Regions from separate parts of the Citrobacter sp. VF227 genome, predicted to be linked through region 1. Evidence: predicted binding sites of a transcription regulator. Region 1 holds the regulator's gene; each other region holds the start of a gene.

Region 1 (5,170 bases):
CTCGGTGGTGCGTTCAATGGACGATTATATCAATTACATCACGCCGCAGTTTTCTCGTACGCATATCAACTTTCAGCGCGTACCGACTGTAGATACCTCTAACCCCTTTGCCGCCAAGAGTATTCCGTCACTCGATGAAAGCTTTGTCGTGATTCATTTTCGTAATCTGGAAGGGATCGATTTCCCATGGCTACTGGCCATGCTGCAGGGCTCATTCATTTCTCATATCAATACATTGGTTGTTCCGGGCGGGAAAATGGGTCTGGCGATGGAATTGATTATGCTGCCGCTAGTCCAGCGACTGATGGAAGGTAAAAAGATAGAGTAAGGTGTTTTTTTGCCGGATGGCGGATAATGCCTTATCCGGCCTACGCGTTTAAATCCTGTAGGCCTGATAAGTATATCGCCATCAGGCATAACATCACGAAGCGGCAACCACTTCATAGGAGTGGGTAATGTTCACCGCCTTTTCCAGCATCAGCGCCACGGAGCAATATTTTTCCGCCGAAAGATCGACCGCGCGAGCGACGGACGCATCTTTCAGATCGTTACCCGTTACAACGAAATGCAGGTTGATGTGGGTAAACAGGCGTGGCGCTTCATCACGACGCTCGGAGGTCAGCTTCACTTCGCAGTTGGTCACATCCTGACGACCCTTTTGCAGGATCGACACCACATCAATTGCGCTGCAACCGCCCGCAGCCATTAAGACCATTTCCATCGGGCTCGGCGCTTTATCACCGGAGTTACCGTCCATCAAAATCTGGTGGCCAGAGGCGGACTCACCGAGGAAGGTTAACCCTTCAACCCACTTAACACGTGCTTGCATATTTTATTACTCCGATGCATCAATTTTCCTGACAGATTACGCGCACACAACAAATCTCGCAACGGAAGGCGACCTGCGTCATGCTGAAGCGAGACACCAGGAGACACACGGCGAAAGCTATGCTAAAACAGTCAGGATGCTACAGTAATACATTGACGTACTGCATGTATGCAGAGGACATCACATTACAGGCCGTCGCACGTATTGACAGCCCCCTTCCCAGGTAGCGGGAAGCACATTTTTGCAAACCCAGAGGCAGGTAATATTTTGGCTCTGGAGACAGCTTATAACAGAGGATAACCGCGCATGGTGCTTGGCAAACCGCAAACAGACCCGACTCTCGAATGGTTCTTGTCTCATTGCCATATTCATAAGTACCCATCGAAGAGCACGCTGATTCACCAGGGTGAAAAAGCGGAAACGTTGTACTACATCGTTAAAGGCTCAGTGGCAGTGCTGATCAAAGATGAAGAAGGGAAAGAAATGATCCTTTCTTATCTGAATCAGGGCGATTTTATTGGTGAATTAGGCCTCTTCGAAGAAGGTCAGGAACGCAGCGCCTGGGTCCGTGCTAAAACTGCATGTGAAGTCGCTGAGATTTCGTACAAAAAATTTCGCCAATTAATCCAGGTCAATCCAGATATTCTGATGCGCCTGTCCTCTCAGATGGCTCGCCGTCTGCAGGTCACGTCTGAAAAAGTTGGCAACCTTGCCTTCCTCGACGTTACCGGTCGTATCGCGCAGACTCTGCTGAATCTGGCGAAACAGCCTGACGCGATGACCCACCCGGACGGCATGCAGATTAAAATCACCCGCCAGGAAATCGGCCAGATCGTTGGCTGTTCCCGTGAGACCGTTGGTCGTATTCTGAAGATGCTGGAAGATCAGAATCTGATCTCCGCACACGGTAAGACCATCGTCGTCTACGGCACACGTTAACCCCATCGAAGTGGCGCGTTACCCCGTAATGCGCCACTTTTGTTTGCACCGATGTGGCGAAGACTGATATATCACCCTGAGATCAACTACGCACTACGACAGACGCTGGTGCTATGTTTACCTGTGGCCGTCGGTCTGATCATCGGGCAGCTTCATCTGGGGCTCCTCTTCTCCCTCGTCCCTGCCTGCTGCAATATTGCCGGTCTTGATACCCCGCATAAGCGCTTTTTCAAACGCTTAGTGATTGGTGCGTCTTTGTTTGCCGGATGCAGTCTGATCATGCAGATACTGCTGGCACAGACTATACCGCTGCCGCTGATCCTCACTGGCCTGACGCTGATTCTTGGTGTAACCGCTGAATTAGGCCCTCTGCATGCACGACTACTACCTGCCTCGCTTATCGCGGCAATTTTCACGCTCAGCCTGGCCGGGAACATGCCCGTCTGGGAGCCACTGCTGATCTACGCGTTGGGTACATTGTGGTACGGCCTGTTCAACTGGTTCTGGTTCTGGATGTGGCGTGAGCAGCCGCTGCGTGAGTCGCTCAGCTTGTTGTATCGTGAATTAGCCGATTACTGTGAGGCCAAATACAGCCTCCTGACTCAGCATGCCGATCCGGAAAAAGCGCTACCCCCCCTGCTTGTGCGCCAACAAAAAGCGGTAGATTTGATTACCCAGTGCTATCAGCAAATGCATATGCTGTCGGCACATCGCAACAACGATTATAAGCGCCTGCTACGTGCCTTTCAGGAGGCGCTCGATTTACAGGAACATATTTCCGTCAGCCTCCACCAGCCGGAAGAGGTGCAAAAGCTGGTCGAACGTAGCCACGCCGAACAGGTGATCCGCTGGAACGCGCGCACCGTCGCCGAACGCCTTCGCGTTCTGGCCGATGACATTTTGTATCACCGCTTGCCAACACGTTTTTCAATGGATAAACAAATTGGCACGCTGGAGAAAATTGCCAACCAACATCCGGACAATCCGGTAGGACAATTTTGTTACTGGCACTTCAGCCGTATTGCCCGCGTGCTACGCACCCAGCGCCCACTGTATGCCCGGGATTTAATGGCTGACAAGCAGCGTCGGCTGCCGCTGATCCCTGCCCTGAAAAGCTATCTGTCGTTGAAATCCCCGGCGCTGCGTAATGCCGGACGCATCAGCGTCATGTTGAGCATTGCCAGCCTGATGGGCAGCGCCTTACACCTGCCAAAACCCTATTGGATTTTGATGACAATCCTGTTCGTCACGCAAAATGGCTACGGGGCGACCCGGGTACGTATTTTACACCGTTCAGTAGGGACGCTCGTTGGCCTGGTGATCGCTGGCGTCACACTGCACTTTCATATTCAGGAGAGTTACACGCTGGCAGGCATGCTGCTGATAACCCTGGTGAGTTATCTGACCATCCGTAAAAACTACGGCTGGGCTACCGTCGGCTTTACGGTCACCGCGGTATACACCCTGCAGTTGCTGACACTGAACGGGGAACAGTTTATCGTGCCGCGGTTTATCGATACGGTCACTGGTTGCCTAATCGCCTTTGGCGGGATGCTCTGGCTATGGCCGCAGTGGCAGAGCGGCCTGCTGCGTAAAAACGCCCACGATGCGTTAGAAGCCGATCAGGAAGCCATCCGCCTGATCCTTAGCAACGATCCGCAGGCCACACCGCTGGCGTATCAACGCATGCGGGTCAACCAGGCGCATAACACGTTGTTCAACTCACTTAACCAGGCGATGCAGGAGCCAGGATTCAACTCGCACTATCTGGCGGACATGAAACTGTGGGTTACGCATAGCCAGTTCATCGTCGAACACATCAACGCGATGACCACGCTGGCAAGGGAACATACGATGCTGACGCCGGATTTGGCGCAGCGGTATCTGGAGTCCTGTGAAATTGCGATCCAGCGCTGTCAGCAACGGCTGGAATATGACGGCCCAGGAAGCTCCGGCGATGTAAATATTCTCGAGGCGCCAGAGATGCTGTCCCACGGGCCTTTAAGTACCCTTGAGCAGCATCTACAGCGGATATTAGGGCATCTGAACACCATGCATACCATTTCGTCGGTAGCATGGCGTCAGCGACCGCATCACGGGATCTGGCTGAGCCGCCGGTTGCGGGATATGAAGGGTTAAGATCGACTGCCAGATGCGCTACGCTTATCCGGCCTAAGATCGTCAAGCCACCACTTTCGCCACGGCCTGCGCGAAGCGCTGCATCCCTTCATCGATATCGGTCTGCTCCACCACCAGCGACGGCGCGAAACGCATCACGTCCGGTCCGGCGTTCAGTACCATCACGCCTTCATTCGCCGCGGCGTACAAGAAATCACGCGCCCGGCCTTTAAACTGCGGCTTCAGTTCGGCGCCAATCAGCAGTCCCATACCGCGAATGTCGCTGAAAATGTCAAACTGCTGGTCAATTTTCTGCAAATGCTGAACAAACGCCTGGCGTTTGGCCTGAATACCTTCCAGCACTTCCGGCGTGTTGATGATATCAAACGCAGCTCCCGCAACCGCACAGGCCAGCGGATTACCGCCATAAGTGGAACCATGCGAGCCCACGTGGAACGCCGAGGCAATCTCCTGGGTAGTCAGTACCGCACTCACCGGGAAGCCGCCGCCGAGCGCCTTGGCACTGGTCAGGATATCCGGCGTCACGCCGTAGTGCATATAGGCAAACAGTGAGCCAGTACGCCCCATCCCGCTCTGTACTTCATCAAATACCAACAGCGCCTGGTGCTGATCACAGAGCTCACGCAAGCCTTGCAGGAATGCCGGCGTTGCCGCAGTAACGCCACCCTCGCCCTGAATAGGCTCGATCACCACCGCGCAGGTGTGATCGTCCATCACCGCTTTGACCGCATGCAGATCGTTAAACGGGACATGGATGATATCTGCCGGTTTGGGTCCAAAGCCGTCGGAATATTTCGGTTGCCCGCCAACGGATACGGTAAACAGCGAACGACCGTGAAACGCGTTGTGGAAGGCAATAATCTTGGTTTTGAACGGGCTATGGCGCACGCAGGCATAGTGGCGCGCCAGCTTAAAGGCGGTTTCGTTAGCTTCGGTACCGGAGTTCATGAACAGTACGCGCTCGGCGAAGGTCGCATCAATGAGTTTACGACCTAAGCGTAACGCCGGTTCGTTGGTGAAAACATTGCTGGTATGCCACAGGGTTTCGCCCTGGGTGGTTAACGCCTCAACCAGCGCCGGATGGCAATGCCCTAACGCGGTAACTGCAATACCGCCTGCGAAATCAACATACTCTTTACCCTGTTGATCCCACACTCGACTCCCTTTCCCTTTTACCGGGATAAACTCAGCCGGTGCATAAATCGGCAGAATCACTTCATCGAATGTCGCGCGTGTAATTGCAGTTTGTTCAGTTGCCATGTC
Region 2 (5,170 bases), on a different contig from region 1:
AGTCTCGTCCGCAGCAGTCCGCTCCGGCAGCGCCGTCTAACGAACCGCCGATGGACTTCGACGACGATATCCCGTTCTAAGATAGCTGAACGCATTAACGTTCTAATTTATGAAAACCCCGTTGCGACGGGGTTTTTTTATATTTCTTATTCAGAATTAATTATTCGGTATTTTCTGGTTTATCATCGCAGCTTTATGATTCATTTAATACGAACTAATCTACGCTAATATTCGGTAATATTTATTGGTGGTTACGGCGAATGAAAATTAAGCTACGCTGGCAAATAATTGAATCTATGCGCGTGGTGTAGGTTCTACTATTACGGCAAACAGTGGCGATGTTTACATTAATACTTACGCCAGCAATTTCAAAGAACTGCTGGAGAACAATAGTGGTTATCCTGATGGCTCATCAAAAAGTGATGCGGTTAGTGCTAAAGATGGTGGTGTCGTAAATATTAATCAGTCAGGTGAGAACAAGGTTAATTTGTTAGGAAATATCGACTTCGGAGATAGAATATATGCTCATACCAGCCAGATGAATATTACGCTCAATGGTGCGGAATCATTTTGGCATGGACATGAGGCGAATGTTCTGGACATCGCTAGTGGTAAATGGGCCGGAGATTTGAATCTGACGCTGATGAATAATGCTTACTGGATCCCGGATGGCAAAGACGCTCAGATCAGCGCCATCACCTTGCAAGACGGCGGGACGATAAACCTGCACGGTTTTAACCTGCATACCAATCAGAGCATCAACGAAACCGTGAAGATTCACGATCTGAAAGGCAACAACGGTATTTTCCTGATTGATGTAAATACAAATAAAACCGATGAGCAGCGGCGTAATGGGAGCGACTTTATCGAAGTCGTTAAGAGTAGCACGGGGGGAACTCATGCTATTGAGGCGTTAAATATTAATAAGCTTAGCGATCTGCAAGAAGATATCTGGGTTGCCGATGCCGCCAGCAATGTGATGTTCGAAGCTTACGATAAAATCGATATCACTAACGAGTATGTATACGACTATAAACCGCTACTGCGTTCTGATATTCGGGAAGGTGATCCGGGAAGCCAGTATGGCACAAACTGGTATATTACGGGGGTTTCAACAAAAGCCAGTGCGGGTAGCAACACCGCGATTGCTAATGCCGGGTTAAACTACGCGGTGGCCACCGCCCGTCTCGAAATCGACAGCCTGAATAAACGTTTAGGGGAATTACGCCAGAACCAACAGCAAAATGGTCTGTGGATACGTTATAAAGGCGGCGAAATGGAAAGCGATAATGGCAGCTACTTCAAAAACTTGTACAGCTTCTGGCAACTGGGTTATGACAATAAAGAAGAAAGTGAACAATCAGTCTGGACGCGAGGTATTGCGGCGCATTACATGAGAGGTAACGCTGACTTTACTTATGGCACGGGCGATAACAAGAGCTACGGTGGTTCACTTTATGCTGCATGGAACCGTCCGGAGAAACAAGACTACCTGGATCTGGTACTGAAATATAGCCGCCATGAGAGTGATTTTAACTACCGAAATGTGTACGGCAATATGGGGGTGGCGGATAGCAGTACGTGGTCAATTAGCGCCAGCGCAGAATATGGTCGTGAGTTTAGTCTGGGAGAATCCTCTTTCATCGAACCGCAAGCACAGCTCGTGTATACCCGGTTGGATGAAGCTCGTTATACCACCAGCAGCGGGCTACGGGTTCGTCAGAATGATATCGATAGCGTGATCGGTCGTGTCGGATTGCGAGGAGGTTATCGATTTGAAGAACGCCCGGACAGCGACATTTATGTGAAGCTGGATCTGCTGCATGAGTTTGCTGGCGATCGTGATGTCACTGTGTGGGGTAAAGACGCGTCCATGACGGTCCGCGAGGGAGGAAGTGACTCGTGGATCAACTACGGTATTGGAACCAATATCCATCTCACTCAGAACAATAATTCTCGACTGTACGTTGACCTGGAAAGGTCAGCTGGAGGCGACATTGATATGAACTGGCAGGTGAACGCAGGGTTCCGTATGGAGTGGTAAGCGGTTACCGGAACGTCAGTAGAATCGTTATCGCTTAAAACGGTGTCCGACCGGGTATATTCTGGTCGGACACACTGTTGTTATCAGTTCAACACCATCGGCCATTCTGGCGGTGTGTGGCTCATCATTTCGACCATCACGGTTTCAATATTCTTCCAGATCGTGGAAATATCCACCAGGGTTATGCCGAGCAATCCGGTCGCAAACCAGCAGGCAAAAACCAACCCTAAACCGCTGCTAATGACGGCCAGGCCAATATAGTCTGATTTACGAAAACGGATATTGAGCGTACTGGCTAAAAACATCAGCACTGCACTGAGTAATTGCCACCGCAGAAGAACCACGCCAGTTGTTATTGTTGCCATGAAAAACGTCCTCAGAAAGTCTGGATGCCCAGGACAGCGCGGGGGTGTTCACCGAGGGTGTAGTACTCTGGCTATCGACGGGCAATAACATGAATGAAACATTGTTTCTGTTACATGATTTTTGTGAACTATATCACAAGTGTTCGTTTGTTCACCAGTGCTGGACGTTATTTTTGCTGGATTATAACCATTATTAATGTATGGTTATTTTTGAAAAGGCTACTGATACTAAATAATCAATCTTAAAGGTGCATTTACGCCACTAGTTTAATTCATCTTAAATTAATTGTTAAAAAAATTTAATGAATTTCTTAAATGCAACCAGGATAGTGCTCATAAAAAATTAACGTTCTCGGGATAATAACATTGTGAAATAAGCGTAACTTTAAGTTTGCATTACGGAAAAATAATATCATCCCCAACTATTATCAGACTTTTACATAGAGACGTCTGTTGCTAATACTGATAGATTCATGCAAGTTAACTAGCTGGTGTTTATAGCATCACTGCCGTGACAGGTACTGGCATAGACAAAACAGGGACATAAGGCTGACATGAATCACAGTGCGCGACGCAAGATGCTGAAGTTGCTGGGAACATTCATGGTGGTATTGCTCCCCGTGGTGCTGGCATTATGGTTTGCTCAAATCCGGGCGATGTCCGAAACCCGTAATGAACTTCACTCTTTTGCTCAACTGGTCTTAAATAAAACAGAATTAGTGATCCAACAAGCCGATTTAGCACGTGATATGGCCCAGTTGTATCAAGGTGAGATGTGTACCCCAACACATCAGAAAAGTATGCTGAATATAATTCGCGGTCGTTTATATATCAGCGAGCTAATTTATGCCCAGGGCGATCATTTTTTGTGCTCTACGTCGATGGTGCCATCCACTACCTATATTATGCCGACCGCAGACTATAAACGTACGCCGGACATCTCGATCTATTACTATCGCGATACCCCGTTTTTTGCTGGCTACCGAATGACGTATATGCAACGAGGAAACTACGTTGTCGTCATCAATCCGTTATCTTACAGCGAAGTCATGTCAGATGACCCTGACCTGTCCTGGGGCGTGTATGACACGGTAACGGATTCCTTTTTCTCTGCCAGCGAAGGGGCGCACATTGATCAATTCTCGCCGCTGGTGGGCGGCGAAGCCTCTACCTTCCCGTTGGCGGATCGCTTCTATACTATTGTGCGTTCAGAAAAACGGCCAATCGCGATTATTGTGTCGACCTCGGATAAACGCATAAATTCGATTTTTTATCACGAGGCTGCATTAACGGTTCCTTTCGGGATTATCTGCAGCATCCTGATGCTGTTAATGTGGTGGCGTACGCGTCAGGAATACCTCTCTCCCCGTCGTTTATTAAAACGCGCAATCAAAAAACGTCACCTGTGCCTGTACTACCAGCCGATCATTGATATCACAAACGGTCAGTGCGTAGGGGCCGAGGCTTTGCTGCGCTGGCCGGACTGTAAAGGTGAGGTGATGAGTCCGAGCGAGTTTATTCCTCTGGCTGAAAAAGAGGGAATGATGGAGCGGATCACGGATTACGTGGTTGAAGAGGTGTTCAACGATTTGGGGTATTTTCTGTCGGCACATCCCCAGCTTTATATCTCGATAAATCTCTCCGCGTCTGATTTTCATTCATCCCGACTCATTGCCCTGATTACTGACAAAAACCGTGAGTACTCCGTGGCGGCCCGACAAATTAAAGTTGAGGTAACGGAGCGCGGGTTTGTTGATGTAGATAAAATGACGCCGGTAATCCAGGCGTTCCGCCAGGCGGGTTATGAAGTGGCGTTTGATGATTTTGGCACGGGGTATTCCAATCTACATAATTTGTCCGCGCTGAATGTCGATATCCTGAAGATCGATAAATCATTTATTAGTACTCTGTCCACTAACAGTACCAGCCACATGATTGCCGAACATATCATTGAGATGGCACAAAGCTTACATCTGAAGACGATCGCTGAAGGGGTTGAAACGACAGAGCAAGTCGAGTGGCTGCGGGAACGCGGCGTACAGTATTGTCAGGGCTGGTATTTTGCGAAAGCGCTGCCGCTGCAGGAGTTCATACGCTGGATACAACGGTCGCCCGCCATACTGACGCAGAGCGGGCAATAATCTTACAGGCGGTGGCGGTAATCGCTTGGAGTACGATCAAACTCACGACGAAACACGCGAGAGAAGGTTTGTTGCGATACATAACCAAGATCCATCGCAATGTCGAAAATAGGTCGCTCAGTCGTCCTCAGTTCAACCGCCGCCAGCAGAAGTCGGCGTTGGCGGATGTAGTCGCCCAGCGTCTGGCGCGTCACCGTGCGGAACATTCTCTGTAAATACCACTTCGAGTAACCTGATTTTTTCGCAACCGCCTCAATGTTCAGCGGCTGATCAATATGTTCATCAATCCATTCAATAAGGGTCTGAATAATCTGCTGATGGGACATAGGGCTGCCTCTTTTTCAGTATTCGATTCGTCGTTTTGCCTGCGAGTGAGTATAATTCCTCAAGTTAACTTGAGGTAAAGCAATTTATGGAAAAGAAATTACCCCGAATAAAAGCGCTGCTCACACCAGGTGAAGTCGCAAAGCGTAGCGGTGTGGCGGTATCGACCCTGCATTTCTATGAAAGCAAAGGGTTAATCAGCAGTATGCGCAACAGCGGTAACCAGCGTCGGTACAAACGTGATGTGTTGCGTTACGTGGCGATTATCAAGATTGCTCAACGTATTGGGATCCCGC
Region 3 (5,170 bases), on a different contig from region 1:
CGCCGCCAGTAGAGATGTAGGAGATTTTGTCAGCAATGCCGAACAGGTCGATTGCTGCCAGGGTGTCACCGCCGCCTGCGATAGAGAACGCTTCGCTGTCTGCGATGGCATTAGCAACGATTTCAGTACCTTTGCGGAAGTTCGGGAATTCGAACACGCCAACCGGGCCGTTCCACAGAATGGTTTTCGCATTCTTCAGGATGTCAGCCAACTGCTGTGCAGAAGCGTCGCCGATGTCCAGGATCTGTTCGTCTTCTTTAACGTCGCTAACGGATTTCAGAGTAGCCGGTGCGGTTTCAGAGAATTCAGTCGCTACGCGAACGTCGGTCGGAACCGGAATGTCGCAAGTGGTCAGCAGACGCTTAGCTTCGTCAACGAGATCTGCTTCGTACAGAGATTTGCCCACGTTGTGGCCTTGAGCAGCAACGAAGGTGTTCGCGATACCACCGCCAACAATCAGCTGGTCAGCGATTTTTGACAGGGAGTCCAGAACGGTCAGTTTGGTAGAAACTTTAGAACCACCAACGATAGCAACCATCGGACGAGCAGGTTCTTTCAGCGCTTTACCCAGTGCATCCAGCTCGGCAGCCAACAGCGGACCTGCACAAGCTACATCGGCGAATTTACCGATACCGTGAGTAGACGCCTGCGCACGGTGAGCGGTACCGAAAGCATCCATAACGAATACGTCGCACAGAGCAGCATATTTTTTGGACAGTGCTTCGTCGTCTTTCTTCTCGCCTTTGTTAAAGCGAACGTTTTCCAGAACAACCAGTTCACCGGCAGCGACTTCAACGCCGTCCAGGTAATCTTTTACCAGGCGAACCGGAGCAGACAGTTTGTCTTTCAGGTAGTTAACAACCGGCAGCAGAGAGAATTCTTCGTTGTACTCGCCTTCGGTAGGACGACCCAGGTGGGAAGTTACCATCACTTTAGCACCCTGTTTCAGGGCCAGTTCGATGGTCGGCAGGGAAGCACGAATACGTGCATCGCTGGTTACTTTCCCTTCTTTAACTGGTACGTTCAGGTCCGCACGGATAAAAACGCGTTTACCAGCCAGATCCAGATCGGTCATCTTAATTACAGACATGGTGAATCCTCTCGTTGATTCATAAAGTTTTGTCGACGCTCAAGCGTCGAGCCTGAAACCAATAGCAGCCATCGCTAACGTCGTGTCGAGCATACGGTTAGCAAAGCCCCATTCATTATCACACCAGACCAGCGTTTTGATCAGGTGAGCGCCACTCACGCGCGTTTGCGTACCATCAACGATGGCGCTGTGCGGGTCGTGGTTAAAATCTACAGAGACCAACGGTAATTCCGTATAGTCAACTATACCATGAAATGCACCCTGTGCTGCTTTTTGCAGCAACTGGTTGACTTCACTGGCTTTTACTGGTTTTTTCACCGTCACGCTTAAGTCGATCGCCGTCACATTTATGGTTGGTACACGCACCGCAATCGCTTCAAAACGATCGTTAAACTGCGGGAAAATTCTCGTGATGCCCGCCGCCAGTTTAGTATCAACCGGAATGATCGACTGACTGGCCGCTCGTGTGCGACGCAAGTCAGGATGATAAGCATCAATAACCTGCTGATCGTGCATCGCGGAGTGGATCGTGGTGACGGTACCAGACTCAATGCCGTAAGCATCATCCAGCAATTTAATGACGGGTATTATACAATTCGTGGTGCAGGAGGCATTGGAAACGATCCGGTGCTCAGCGCGCAGCTGATCCTGATTAACGCCAAACACAACGGTTGCGTCGATGTCGTGACTACCAGGATGTGAAAAGAGCACTTTCTTTGCGCCGGCGGCAATATGCGCCTCTCCGTGTTCGCGACTGCCGAAGACCCCCGTACAATCCAGCACAACGTCGACACCCAGTTCGCGCCATGGAAGCGCATCGAGCGTTCGCTCATGCAGAATGCGGATCGCGTCATCGCCAACGATGAGCTGGTCTCGTTCCTGACGAACATCCCAGGCAAAACGCCCATGGCTGGTGTCATATTTCAACAAATGCGCCATGCCTGCAGCATCCGCCAGTTCGTTGATTGCCACCACGGTGATTTCCGCCCGACGCCCGGATTCATACAAAGCACGAACCACGTTGCGTCCGATGCGACCGAAACCATTAATCGCTACGCGTACGGTCATAGGTCTCCTGCAAGGATTTCTCAGAAACGATGTGGCAGACAGAGTAATGCAGCAAATCGCTCAGGGAAACCTTACCTGTCGCAAACTGCGACTAATTGGTTAATTGTCGAACATTTAATCGACTGAAACGCTTCAGCTAGAATAAGCGAAACGAGGAATAAAAGGAATGATTGTCCAGCAACAGAACACAGTTATCTGACTTACGTCACATTTTAACGTCCTTCAACGCGACTTTTATTCCATATTCCAGAATTACGAATAACCGTAGCAAGATTATTTCATTGCCATGTCACAAATCCTGATTTATATCAGAAAGCGCCTTAACCCGCGTCTATATTATCAGCGCTACGTCCGAGTCTCGGAGTTCCTCAACTATGACAACATTCTATTCCCAACCATCTGAAGCTCGCTTTCATGCGCTGCGTTTACTACCCGGCGAGGAAGTCTTTTCAGCGCTACATGCGTTTATCCAGCAACATCAACTACAGGCAGCCTGGATAGCGGGTTGCACCGGCAGTTTGACCAACGTTGCTCTGCGCTTCGCCGGATGTGAAGAAACCACATTACACACGGGGACGTGGGAAATTATCTCTCTGAACGGCACGCTGGAACTTACCGGCGAGCATCTCCATCTGGCGATTGCCGACCAGCACGGCGCAATGCTGGGCGGACACATGATGCCGGGTTGTACCGTGCGAACCACGCTGGAACTGGTGATTGGCGAGTTGGCGTCTCTGGCATTCAGCCGACAGCCCTGCGCCGTCTCCGGTTATGACGAACTGGTTATTTCATCCCGCTAACGCTTCACTTATTCGAGGTCTTCTATGGCGCGTCGCCAATTTTCCAGCCAGTCTCTGGTACTTATTGTCATTGCTATCGCCATCAACATGGTCGGCGGGCAACTCATCAGCATGTTGAAATTGCCTATTTTTCTCGACTCGATTGGCACGTTGATCAGCGCGGTGCTGTTAGGCCCGGTCGTGGGGATGCTAACCGGATTACTCACTAACCTGTTGTGGGGGCTTTTGACCGATCCTATTGCCGCCGCCTTCGCGCCTGTGGCGATGGTTATTGGACTGGTTGCCGGTTGGCTGGCACGGGCTGGATGGTTTCGCACCTTACCCAAAGTCGTGGTCAGCGGCGTGATCATCACACTTGCCGTGACCCTCGTTGCCGTGCCGATTCGCACGACCCTGTTTGGCGGCGTCACTGGCAGCGGTGCCGATCTTTTTGTTGCCTGGATGCACTCGGTCGGTCAGAACCTGGTGGAGTCCGTCGCCATCACCGTCATCGGAGCGAATCTGGTCGATAAAATCCTCACGGCAATCATCGTCTGGGTGCTGCTGCGACAACTTCCGCTGCGCACCACGCGTCATTTCCCTACGATGTCTGCCGTGCGCTAAATGCATCCGTTTACGTCGTTAACTCTGTGGGCGCTTGCCGCCTGCTCCACGCTCCTGCTGCCAGCCGGAGTGCCGCTCAGCTTGTACGGCGCCGCGACGTTCGTCAGTTTGTTATGTATGAAGGCTACGCGGTCGCGAGCGAAATACGTACTTTGGCTGATGATCCCCTTAGGGCTGGGGTTATGGCTGGTACACGGCGGATGGCTTACCGAGTGGATTAGCGGACAGCCACGCACGCCAGAGCGCTGGGCCAATGCCGTTACGCTCTGGCTGAGGATCCTGGCCATTGTGTCGACATCGCAGATATGGATGCAGTACGTACCGGTTTCGCGCTTTATGCGTGCCCTGTTCGCTTCCCGTCTGCCACCAGGCGTTGCCTACCTGTTTGCTGGCCCGCTGCTGGTGGTTGAACAACTCAAACGACAGCTGGCAATAATTCATGAGGCTCAGCGCGCACGCGGCGTACCGCTGGATGAGTCCTGGTACCAGCGTTTACGCGCCATGCCGGCATTGATTGTGCCGCTTACCCATAACGCGCTCAATGACCTGGCCGTTCGCGGTGCAGCGCTCGATATGCGGGGATTTCGCCTGCATCTCACTCGCACCACGCTTTGGGCGCCGCCAGACAGCACCTTACAACGTCTGGCCCGCTACGGCATGGCAGTTCTGATGGCGGTTGAGACCGGAGTCTGGATATGGTTACGTTAGAGCAGTTTCGCTATATTCCAACGCACGCTATGCGGCCATCCGTCTGTTACGACTTCCATTACGCCAGACCGGGTATGGTGGCTGTTTTTGGCGAGAACGGCAGCGGGAAAAGCACACTGGCGCAGCTGATGGCTGGCTGGTACCCCGATTTCCTTCCGGGAGATATTGAAGGCACAGGCACGCTCCTGGGTAATCCCATCGGGCAACTGTCGCTGGTCGAGCAGTCGAGTACCATCCAGCTTGTGCAGCAGTCACCTTACCTGCAGCTTTCAGGTTGTACTTTCAGCGTGGAGGAAGAAGTGGCATTTGGCCCGGAAAATCTCTGCCTTACTGAGGTTGAAATTATGCAGCGCATAGATGCCGCCCTGACGCTGACAGAATGTCAGCCCCTGCGCCATCGTCATCCCGGTACCCTTTCCGGCGGGGAAACCCAACGGGTAGTCATTGCCAGCGCACTCGCCATGCAGCCGAAAATATTGATTCTGGATGAAGCGTTCAGCCGCCTGACGGCGCAAGCCACGGCAATGCTGCTGGCGCGACTGCAACAATGGGCACAGGAACGACATGCTTTGGTAATACTTTTCGAACGCAACCCTTCACCTTTTCTCAGCTACTGCCAGCAGGCATGGCAGCTGCGCGACGGAGCATTGTCACCACTATGCTAACGCTAGACCAGGTCAGTTTTCGCTGGCCGAACGCCGCCGATGACTGCTTACACAATATTTCGCTGGAACTCCAGGAGGGTGAATGGCTGGCGCTAACGGGCGATAATGGGGCAGGAAAATCCACGCTTCTGCGCATCATGGCCGGGCTACTGACGCCTTCATCCGGCACAATAACCGTGCAGAATCGCGCGATTGCGCAACTGAAAAATCGGGAGCGTGCCAGGGTGCTCGGCGTA

Evidence for each region. Region 1 encodes CRP, which controls carbon source genes, mostly activating them, when cyclic AMP is high. Its sites were predicted from a motif close to ATGTGANNNNNNTCACAT; they were not measured.
Region 2: ACU8YC_RS20850 (YjcB family protein) is a predicted target of CRP. The motif match lies at 2,531-2,548, and genes of this name have one in related genera.
Region 3: epd (erythrose-4-phosphate dehydrogenase) is a predicted target of CRP. The motif match lies at 2,352-2,369, and genes of this name have one in related genera.

The regions. Positions count from the first base shown of each region.
Region 1 is NZ_JBRFVF010000005.1:14,270-19,439, forward strand. Features, by position in the region: gene ACU8YC_RS16395 (phosphoribulokinase) at 1-328, shown strand, start outside; gene ACU8YC_RS16400 (OsmC family protein) at 422-829, opposite strand; gene crp (cAMP-activated global transcriptional regulator CRP) at 1,136-1,768, shown strand; gene ACU8YC_RS16410 (YccS/YhfK family putative transporter) at 1,820-3,907, shown strand; gene argD (bifunctional acetylornithine/succinyldiaminopimelate transaminase) at 3,950-5,167, opposite strand.
Region 2 is NZ_JBRFVF010000009.1:63,462-68,631, forward strand. Features, by position in the region: gene ssb1 (single-stranded DNA-binding protein SSB1) at 1-80, shown strand, start outside; partial or broken gene ACU8YC_RS20845 (autotransporter outer membrane beta-barrel domain-containing protein) at 272-2,044, shown strand; gene ACU8YC_RS20850 (YjcB family protein) at 2,128-2,409, opposite strand; gene ACU8YC_RS20855 (EAL domain-containing protein) at 2,964-4,550, shown strand; gene soxS (superoxide response transcriptional regulator SoxS) at 4,553-4,876, opposite strand; gene soxR (redox-sensitive transcriptional activator SoxR) at 4,963-5,170, shown strand, end outside.
Region 3 is NZ_JBRFVF010000004.1:176,692-181,861, forward strand. Features, by position in the region: gene pgk (phosphoglycerate kinase) at 1-1,090, opposite strand, end outside; gene epd (erythrose-4-phosphate dehydrogenase) at 1,130-2,158, opposite strand; gene ACU8YC_RS15390 (PPC domain-containing DNA-binding protein) at 2,533-2,958, shown strand; gene ACU8YC_RS15395 (ECF transporter S component) at 2,983-3,561, shown strand; gene ACU8YC_RS15400 (energy-coupling factor transporter transmembrane component T) at 3,562-4,269, shown strand; gene ACU8YC_RS15405 (ABC transporter ATP-binding protein) at 4,257-4,934, shown strand; gene ACU8YC_RS15410 (ABC transporter ATP-binding protein) at 4,928-5,170, shown strand, end outside.